Regions from separate parts of the Streptomyces sp. NPDC054834 genome, predicted to be linked through region 2. Evidence: riboswitches for the same ligand, from Rfam matches in the RefSeq annotation. Region 2 holds a riboswitch; each other region holds the start of a gene.
The links. A riboswitch is a leader RNA that binds a small molecule or an ion and turns the genes downstream of it on or off. The one in region 2 is predicted to bind cobalamin.
Positions count from the first base shown of each region.

Region 1 (3,266 bases), on a different contig from region 2:
GGCCAGCAGCAGCGAGTTGCGCATGCCGGTCGTCGCGACGCGCTCGCGCAGCGCCGCCCAGCGCTCCGGCCAGGTCAGCTCGGCGTCGTAGTGGTCGGGGTGCAGGAAACCCCTCGCGGTACGGGTCTTCTCCCAGGCCGGCAGCGGGCCGTTGCGCTCGGCGAGGTCGGCGGAGGCCTCGTACGCGGCGAGCATGACGCGCTCGGCGATACGCGTGGACAGCGCCTTCGCCTCCGGCGAGTCGAAGGGCAGCCGCAGCTTGAAGAAGACGTCCTGAAGACCCATCGCGCCCAGGCCGACCGGGCGCCACTTGGCGTTGGAGCGGCCGGCCTGCTCGGTGGGGTAGAAGTTGATGTCGACGACGCGGTCGAGGAAGGTGACGGCGGTACGGACGGTGGCGTCCAGCCGCTCCCAGTCGATGTCGCCGGTCGCGGTGTCGACGAAGGCGCCGAGGTTGACCGAACCCAGGTTGCAGACCGCGGTCTCCCCGTCGTCCGTGACCTCCAGGATCTCCGTGCACAGGTTCGAGGAGTGCACGACGTGGCCCGGCTCGGCCGTCTGGTTGGCGGTGCGGTTGGCGGCGTCCTTGAAGGTCATCCAGCCGTTGCCGGTCTGCGCGAGGGTGCGCATCATACGGCCGTACAGATCACGGGCCGGGATGGTCTTCTTGGCGAGACCCTCGGCTTCGGCCTTGCGGTACGCGGCGTCGAACTCCTCGCCCCACAGGTCGACCAGCTCGGGCACGTCGGCCGGGGAGAACAGGGACCACTGCCCGTCGGCGTTCACGCGGCGCATGAACTCGTCCGGGACCCAGTGCGCGAGATTGAGGTTGTGCGTACGGCGGGCGTCCTCGCCGGTGTTGTCGCGCAGCTCCAGGAACTCCTCGATGTCGGAGTGCCAGGTCTCCAGGTAGACCGCGGCGGCGCCCTTGCGCCTGCCGCCCTGGTTCACCGCGGCGACCGACGCGTCGAGGGTCTTGAGGAACGGCACGATGCCGTTGGAGTGCCCGTTGGTGCCGCGGATGAGGGAGCCGCGTGAACGGATCCGGCTGTACGACAGACCGATGCCGCCGGCGTGCTTGGAGAGCCGGGCGACCTGGTGGTAGCGGTCGTAGATGGAGTCCAGCTCGTCCTTGGGGGAGTCGAGGAGGTAGCAGGACGACATCTGGGGGTGCCGGGTGCCGGAGTTGAACAGGGTGGGGGAGGAGGGCAGGTAGTCGAGGCGGCTCATCAGGCCGTAGAGCGCGGCGACTTCGTCGACGGAGTGGGTCCCCGTTTTTGGATCGAACGCAGCGTCCTCGGCGAGGCCGCTGGCCACCCGCAGCAGGAAGTGCTGGGGCGTCTCGACGACCTTGCGGGTGTGGGGGTGCCGCAGGAGATAGCGGCTGTGCAGGGTGCGCAGGCCGAAGTAGCCGAAGCGGTCGTCGGCGTCGGTGTCGATCAGCGCGTCCAGGCGGGCCGCGTGCAGCCGTACGAAGTCGGCGGTGCGGTCGGCGATGAGGCCCTCGCGGTGGCCGACGGCCACGGACCCGGTGAACGAGGTGACGCCCTGGGAGGCGGCCTCCGCGGCGATGCTGATCGTCAGCAGCCGGGCGGCCAGCCGCGAGTAGGCCGGGTCCTCGGAGATCAGGCCGGCGGCCGCCTCCGTGGCCAGTTCGCGCAGTTCCGCCTCGTCGGCACGGGCGGACCGGCCGCGCAGCGCGGCGGCGGCCACCCGGCCGGGGTCGGCGTCGGGCAGGTCGGCGGTCAGCTCGGTCAGGGTCCGCAACAGCGCGGCACCGGGACCGTCGGACTCCACCGGGGTCGCCTCGGTCGCCGGGATGGCTGAAGCCGGGTCGGCTGGCGCGATGGTCACGTGGGGCACTCCCTCGCTCGGCAGGGGGCCTGGCGGAGGGCAGGGGGCAGCACACGAGCGCGCACGGCGTCGCGTCCACCGGCCCACTCCACGAGGCCCGGACGTCAAGGCACCCGGGCCGGACGGCCGGGGCGCGCTGTCGGCAGGTCCTCGGACTGACTCCTGTGCACAGACATGCACAAGTACACCGTTGCGGGACAGTTCCGGATTCGCACCGGATTCCCCTGTGGCGACAGCGAGCATGAGCATACATCTTGTGCTCGCCTGTCACGCCACCACCAGATGTTGTGTCGGGGTGGTTTCAGAGCGTCAACTTGTAGGTGCGGAGAGTGAGGTCGTCCAGGTGCGGCACGGGATTCCAGTCCCGCTCCGGTGTGCGAACGAAGCCGAGACGTTCGTAGAGCCGGTGGGCGGTGTGCATGGAGCGCTGGCTCGACAGGACGACGTGGGTGCGGCCTTCCGTGGCGCGGGCGCGGTCGATGCAGGCTCTGACGAGGGCCTCGCCGACACCTTGCCCGCGGGCCCCGTGCTCGACGGCCAGGGCGCGGATCTCGGCCTCTCCGGGGCCGGCGATGTCGGCCATGGGACCGCCGTCGGGGACATAGGTGACGCCACCGAGCAGCTTGCCGTCGCGCACCGCGACCAGTACCTCGGCGGCGGCGGCTCGCTTCGCGACGTCCTTCAGCACGGGCAGGTACTCGTCGCCCTCGCCGTAGTCGAGGAGGCCGTCGTCGAGGTACGCGCGGGCGGTTATGTCACCGAGAGCGGCGTACTCGGCGGGTTTCGCTTCGCGGATCCGGATGTCCATGGCGCGCAGTGTGCCCCACGCACACGACGGCGGGCCGCCGGATTTTCCGACGGCCCGCCGACAGCCCTGCCCGGTGTGGGGCCTCCGCTAGTGGGAAGCTCCGGCCGTCGCCGGCGGCAGTTCCACCTCGACGCCCGGGTCGCCCGCGTCCGCCGTGTAGTCCTCCGGCTTGGTCTCGTCGACACCCTCGGGGGCCTTCGCCGCCTTCAGGACGAAGGTCAGGACCACGGTCACGACGACATTGAGGACGAACGCCGTGAGGCCGATGTAGCCGATCTCGCCGATGCCGGGGATCTCCTTCGCCGAGCCGCCGAAGTGCTTCTGCGTCGGCGAGGCCACCCCGTACGCGGCGACCGTGCCGTACACCATGCCGACCGCCCAGCCGGCCAGCAGGGCCCAGCGGTGGAACCAGCGGGTGAACAGGCCACCGACCAGGGCCGGGAAGGTCTGGAGGATCCAGATGCCGCCGAGCAGCTGGAAGTTGATGGCGACCGTCTTGTCCATGGTCAGGACGAAGACCAGCGCGCCCACCTTCACCAGCAGCGACACGATCTTGGAGACCCGGGTCTCCTCCTTCGCCGTGGCGTCCGGCTTGATGAAGTCC
Region 1 is NZ_JBSGZV010000018.1:85,134-88,399, forward strand. Features, by position in the region: gene ACWGJM_RS24290 (ribonucleoside-diphosphate reductase subunit alpha) at 1-1,854, opposite strand, end outside; cobalamin riboswitch at 1,979-2,103, opposite strand; gene ACWGJM_RS24295 (GNAT family N-acetyltransferase) at 2,156-2,662, opposite strand; gene mctP (monocarboxylate uptake permease MctP) at 2,750-3,266, opposite strand, start outside.
Region 1: it holds a riboswitch for cobalamin, as region 2 does, so the genes downstream of both, ACWGJM_RS24290 (ribonucleoside-diphosphate reductase subunit alpha) here and ACWGJM_RS29230 (cobalamin biosynthesis protein) in region 2, are expected to answer to the same signal.

Region 2 (3,266 bases):
CAGGTTGCCTACGGTCAACCCGCCAATGACGCTCGAAAGAATGCCTGGGTAAATGGAAAGCTTCTCGCTGATCCTCGCGATTGTGGTCGTAACCGCACTCGCGTTCGATTTCACGAACGGTTTCCACGACACCGCCAACGCGATGGCCACCACCATCTCGACCGGTGCGCTCAAGCCCAAGGTCGCGGTGGCCATGTCCGCCGTCCTCAACCTTGTGGGTGCTTTCCTCTCCGTGGAGGTCGCCAACACGATCTCCAAGGGTCTCGTCGACGAGAACGGCATACGTCCCGAGGTCATATTCGCCGCCCTGGTCGGCGCGATCCTCTGGAACCTGCTCACCTGGCTGGTGGGGCTGCCCTCCAGTTCCTCGCACGCCCTCATGGGCGGCCTGATCGGCGCCACCGTCGCCTCCGCGGGCTTCGGTGCCGTCCACGGTGACGTCCTCGTCACCAAGGTGCTGCTCCCGGCGGTCGCCGCGCCGGTCGTCGCGGGCATCGCGGCGATGCTCGCCACCCGGTTCTCCTACGGCATCGGCAAGAACGCCGAGGGCGAGGCCACCCGCAAGGGTTACCGCGCCGGCCAGATCGCCTCGGCCGGTCTGGTCTCTCTCGCCCACGGCACCAACGACGCGCAGAAGACGATGGGCATCATCACCCTCGCGCTGATCGCCGGCGGCTCCATCGCCCCCGGCTCCAACCCGCCCACCTGGGTGATCCTCTCCGCCGGCATGGCCATCGCGCTCGGCACCTACATCGGCGGCTGGCGCATCATCCGCACCATGGGCAAGGGCCTGACCGAACTGGAGCCGCGGCAGGGCTTCGCGGCCCAGACGAGCGCCGCGACCGCCATCCTCGCCTCCTCCCACCTCGGCTTCTCCCTCTCCACCACCCACGTCGTCTCCGGCTCCGTGATGGGCGCGGGCCTGGGCCGCAAGGGCGGAGTGGTCCGCTGGTCCACGGCGACCCGGATGTTCGTCGCCTGGGCGCTGACCCTCCCGGCCGCCGCGCTGGTCGGCGCGCTCGCCGAGACGGTCACGGACCTCGGCGACTGGGGCACCGCGCTGGTGGCGGTCTTCCTCGTGGCCTCCAGCGCCGCGATCTGGAAGCTCTCCCGCCGCGAGGTGGTCGACGCGACCAACGTCAACGAGACCGAGGAGCCGGCCGGCGTGGTCACCACCGCGATCGCCGCCGTGACCCCGCCCCCGGCGGGCACCGTGGCCGAGGACCTGACGGCCACGATCCCGTCCCCCGCGACGCCCGTCGCCGTCCCCACCGCCGACCCGGCGACCCCGCCGGCCGCCGCCGTCTGACCCCGGGCACCCGGGCACCAAGAAAGCAGCTCTGTTATGAAGATCGACTGGGCAGCCCTCGGCTCCGTCTTCGGCGTCAGCCTCGCGGTCACCGTCGGCCTGGTGGCCCTCTTCACCCTGGGCGTCCAGGGCCTGGCACGACGCGAACGCGCCGCCGCCCAGGGCGACTCGGCGGCGTCGGCCGTCGCCGGGGCGTACGTGTGCTTCGCGGGATGCGCGGCAGCGGTGGCCTACGGGATCTACCTGATCATGAACAAGGCCTGACCGAGGCCTCACCGGCTCCTCCCCGAAGACTTCGGGGAGGAGCCTTTCGCATGCCGCCCCACCGTCACCCGGGCTTCGATGTGGGCCTCAGCACACTCTCCTCGTGCAGGTCAACAGCAAGTTGACGGCCCTTCCGGGGCCGTGGTGGACTTCCGGGGCCATGTACGGCGGCAAGGGAGGAAGCCGGTGTGAATCCGGCGCGGTCCCGCCACTGTCACCGGGGTAGGTAGCCCCGGGAGCCAGGAACTCCCACCGCCGGTCTCGTCGAACCAGGGCGCGGACACCCTGAGTGAGGACATATCGCCATGCTCGCCTGCCGTTCGAGGTACAGCACCGGATCGCTGCCCGACCCCACGGCCGGCTGAGCCGATGCGTGCCGATCGCGTCTTCGCGTACGGCGCCGCCGCCGGCCTCCTCGGTGACCATCTGCTCGGTGATCCGCGGCGCGGGCATCCGGTGGCCGCGTTCGGGCGGGCCGCCGGTGCCATGGAGCGGGCGCTGTGGCGGGACCACCGGGGTTGGGGCGCGCTGCACACCGCGGTGTGCGTGGGCGGTGCCGCCGGTCTGGGAGCCGTCGCCGCCGCGGCCGTACGCCCCTCCCGTGCCGCCTCCGTCGCGCTGACCGCCGCCGCCACCTGGTCCGTCGTGGGCGGAACCTCCCTCGCGCGCGAGGCCCGTGGCATCGGGCGTGCCCTTCAGGCCGGAGACGTCGAGGCTGCCCGGGCGCGGCTGCCGCACCTGTGCGGAAGGGACCCGCAGGCGCTCGACGCCGACGGGATCGCCCGGGCCGTCGTGGAGTCCGTGGCCGAGAACACCTCCGACGCGGTGGTGGGCGCCCTGGTGTGGGGAGCCGTGGCCGGGGTGCCCGGGCTGCTGGGCTTCCGGGCCGTCAACACCCTCGACGCCATGGTCGGGCACAAGTCGCCCAGGTACCGGCGGTACGGATGGGCCTCGGCCCGGCTCGACGACCTCGCGGGCTGGCCGGGGGCGCGGTTGACCGCCGTACTGGCGACCGTCGCCGGTGGCGACCCGCGCGGAGCCGTACGGGCCTGGGGGGCCGATGCCGGCCGGCACCCGAGCCCCAACGCCGGGCCCGTGGAGGCCTCGTTCGCGGGCGCGCTCGGCGTGCGGCTGGGCGGGACGCTGTCGTACGGCGGACGGGTGGAACACCGACCGGTGCTGAACCAGAAGGGACGCGCCGTCGCCGTACCCGACATCGAACGGGCCGTACGGCTCTCGAAGCGCGTCGGCCTGCTCGCGCTCGGCGTCAGCGTCGCCGCGCGCATCGTCGTGAAGGGACGTGGGAAATGAACGGGGGTCTCCTCGTCGCAGGCACCACCTCGGACGCGGGCAAGAGCGTCGTCACGGCCGGGATCTGCCGCTGGCTGGTGCGGCAGGGGGTCAAGGTCGCGCCCTTCAAAGCGCAGAACATGTCCCTCAACTCGTTCGTGACGCGGGAAGGCGCGGAGATCGGGCGGGCGCAGGCCATGCAGGCGCAGGCGTGCCGTGTCGAGCCGACCGCGCTGATGAATCCCGTGCTGCTCAAGCCCGGCGGGGAACAGAGCAGTCAGGTGGTGCTGCTGGGCAAGCCCGTGGGCGAGCTGAGCGCGCGCGGGTACCACGGCGGGCGGCAGCAGCGGCTGCTGGGGACCGTGCTGGACTGTCTCGCCGAGTTGCGGGGCACGTATGACGC
Region 2 is NZ_JBSGZV010000025.1:79,989-83,254, reverse strand. Features, by position in the region: gene ACWGJM_RS29240 (anion permease) at 53-1,309, shown strand; gene ACWGJM_RS29235 (hypothetical protein) at 1,346-1,573, shown strand; cobalamin riboswitch at 1,702-1,841, shown strand; gene ACWGJM_RS29230 (cobalamin biosynthesis protein) at 1,943-2,884, shown strand; gene ACWGJM_RS29225 (cobyric acid synthase) at 2,881-3,266, shown strand, end outside.

Region 3 (3,266 bases), on a different contig from region 2:
GACGTGCGTGGCCGGGAACACGGACGTCGACGGGGTGGTCCGCAACACCCTGACCGTGCTGGAGCGGGCGGGCGCACCGGACATCCCGGTGGCCCGGGGCGCCGAGCGGCCGCTCATCGAGCCGGCCCGCTCGGCACGGCACGTGCACGGCCACGACGGGATGGGCGACCTGGGGCTGCCCGTGCCCACCCGGGCCCCGGCCGCCGTGGACGCGGTGACGCTGCTGCACCGCGAGATCCTCGCCTCGCCCCGCCCGGTCACCCTGATCCCGACGGCCCCGCTCACCAACATCGCCCTGCTGCTGCGCACCCACCCGGAGGTGACCGGCAACATCGAGCGGATCCTGTTCATGGGCGGGGCGGTGGCCGGCGGGAACGCCACGCCCGTCGCCGAGTTCAACGTCTGGCACGACCCGGAGGCGGCGGCGGTCCTGCTCACCGCCGGGGTGCCGATCACCATGTACGGGCTGGACGTCTTCCATCGGGTCGTCGTCCCCGGCGTCCAGGTACGGCGGCTGCGGGCGAGCGCCGAGCCCGGCACCCGGCTGGCCGGCGAGCTGCTCGCCCACCGGCCGACCACGCAGGGCGGCTCCGCCGAGGCCGAGGCGGCGGGCGGCCTCGGCGACGCGGGCGCGGTCTGCGCGGTCGCCGACCCGGAGGGCATCACCACCCGCCTGCTGCCCGTCGAGGTCTCCCTCGCCCCCGGCCCGGGCCGGGGCCAGACGATCGTCGACCGCCGGCCCCGGCCGGGCGAGTCCGAGATCCACGAGGGCGCCCGCGAACAGGCCCTGGTGGACGTGGCGTTGGACGTGGACGTCGACCGGTTCGTGAAGCTGTATCTGGAGACGGTGGAAAGGCCGTAGGCGGAGCGGACTCAGTCGGTCGTGGCGGGGGCCGGGGCCGGGGCCTGGGGCGTCCACCGTTCCTCGACCCTGGCCACCTTCCAGTACGCCACTGCCGCCGCCCACACGACCACGAACAGGCCGACGACGATGTAGCCGACGTTGCCGAGTTCGAGGCCGAGGAGTTCCATCGTGGCGATGACGAAGGCGACGGCGATGGACAGGCCGGTGATGGCGAGGTTGTAGAAGACCTTGCGCACCGGGTTCGAGAACGCCCACTGGTAGGCGAAGTTCATGAACGTACCGTCGAGGGTGTCGAACAGGCTCATGCCGGCCGCGAACAGCAGGGGCAGGCAGAGGATCGCGTACCAGGGCAGGCCCGCCGCCGCGCCCGAGCCGGCCATCACCATCAGCGTGACCTCGGTCGCCGTGTCGAAGCCGAGGCCGAAGAGGAAGCCCAGCGGGAACATCTGGCCCGGCCGGGTGATGGACCTGGTGAGGCGGCCGAGGACGCGGTTCATGAAGCCACGGGAGTCGAGGTGCTGTTCGAGCTCCCTCTCGTCGTACGAACCCGCCCGCATCGCCCTGAAGACGCGCAGGATGCCGACGAGGGCGACCAGGTTGAGCGCGGCCACGAGATAGAGGAACGTGGCCGAGATCGTCGTACCCATGAAGCCCAGCACCTGGTGGGTGCGGGAGTTCTCGTTCATCACCCGGCCCGCCAGCTGTGTGCCGCCGGCGATCATCGCGGCCAGCACGACCACGACGCTGGAGTGCCCGAGCGCGAACCAGAAGCCCACCGACACCGGCCGCTTGCCGTCGGCCATCAGCTTGCGGGTGGTGTTGTCGATCGCGGCGATGTGGTCGGCGTCGAAGGCGTGCCGCATGCCGAGGGTGTAGGCGGTGACGCCGAGCCCGATGCCGAAGGCCTTGGAGCCGACCTCGTAGTGACCGGGGGCGACGAGGAGGAACAGGATGCCGAAGGCGACGACGTGGAGGGCGGCGATCACAGCCATCAGCCCGGCGGTCTTGACGGTGTCCTCGCGCCGCCAGCGGAAGGAGGCGGCCTTGGTCTCGGGCAGGGTCATCCGGTTCACGCTCCAGCACCTCGTGGATCACTTCGTGAGCTGCCGTGGCCGGTCTCCTGGCTTACGGGTATGACGTCCGCCGCCCCTGGCCTTCCCGGTCGTACGACCAGTGGCCCCGGCGGGTGCCGGACAGGACGGGAACTCCCCGATCACAGTGGCGAGGGCCGCGTCGACATCGCATCGACTTCCCGAACACCACGGCCCGCCCACCGTAGGGGCGCGGGCGGTTGTCTGCATAGCTGCGTACCTGCGCAGGTATCGAAGATCACAGAACGGCGCCTGCGAATATGGCGGTATGCATCTCGTGCCTGCCGACCGCGCGGACCGTCGCACCATCGACGGTCACCGGGTGTGCGACGCCATCGCCGCGATCGGCGAACCCGGCCATGTGCGCGCCTGGGCCGACCGCTTCTCCCTGCTCGCCGACGCCAAACGGCTCGCTCTGCTGCTCGCCCTGTACCGCACCGGCCCGCTCGCCGTGTCCGACCTGGCGATCGCGACGGGAATGAACGACCCCGCGGTGTCGCAGGCGCTCAGGCTGCTGCGGGCCGCGGGGGTCGTGGAGGGGGAGAAGGAGGGACGGGTGGTCAGGTACCGGGTGGTGGACGCGGAGGTTCAGGGCTTGCTCAAGCACTGCGCGGCCGACGGAGGCTGACCGGACCCGCCTCCCCCGGGAGGGTCAGCCGCGCGCGGTCCGCTTCCGGCGCGTCGCGACGACGATGGCCGCGCCGCCCGCGAGGAGCACCGCCGCGCCCCCGGCGATGATGCCGGAGCTGCTGCCGCCACCGGTCTCGGCGAGGTCGCCGCCGCCACCGTCGGGCGTCGGGGCCGCGGCCGGGGTGGACTCGGAGGCGGACGGGGTCGGCGTGCCGGAGGACGTCGACTCCGAGGCGCTCGGGGTCGGGGTGTCGCTGTCCTTGGCCGGGGTCGACGGCTGGGCCGGCGGGACGGACGCGGGGGAGGACGGGGTCGGCGTGGCGGACTCGGTGGAGGTGCAGTCCTTCGTGCCGCCGTTCCAGGCCGCGATCAGCTTGTCCTTGATGACCGGGTGGTCCGGGCCCTTGGGCAGGTCGCCGTGCTCGAAGCCGTCCTTGGCGTCGAGGTCGCCGTCGAACTTCACCGCGCCCCGGTACAGGTCGATCTGCGCGAAGCAGCCCGCGTCGGGCACCGCGATGTCGAGGGAGTCGGTCTGGCCCGGCTTGACGGTCACGGAGTCGAAGTCGATGAAGATCTGCTCGCCGGAGGTGTTGAAGGAGGCGCCGTGGGCGAGGTAGGAGGCCAGCGAGGCGGTGCAGGTGGAGGCGTCACCGGCGGTGCGGACCTTGACGTGGACCTTG
Region 3 is NZ_JBSGZV010000006.1:259,090-262,355, forward strand. Features, by position in the region: gene ACWGJM_RS11595 (nucleoside hydrolase) at 1-862, shown strand, start outside; gene ACWGJM_RS11600 (HoxN/HupN/NixA family nickel/cobalt transporter) at 874-1,929, opposite strand; cobalamin riboswitch at 1,959-2,144, opposite strand; gene ACWGJM_RS11605 (ArsR/SmtB family transcription factor) at 2,225-2,584, shown strand; gene ACWGJM_RS11610 (LAETG motif-containing sortase-dependent surface protein) at 2,609-3,266, opposite strand, start outside.
Region 3: it holds a riboswitch for cobalamin, as region 2 does, so the genes downstream of both, ACWGJM_RS11600 (HoxN/HupN/NixA family nickel/cobalt transporter) here and ACWGJM_RS29230 (cobalamin biosynthesis protein) in region 2, are expected to answer to the same signal.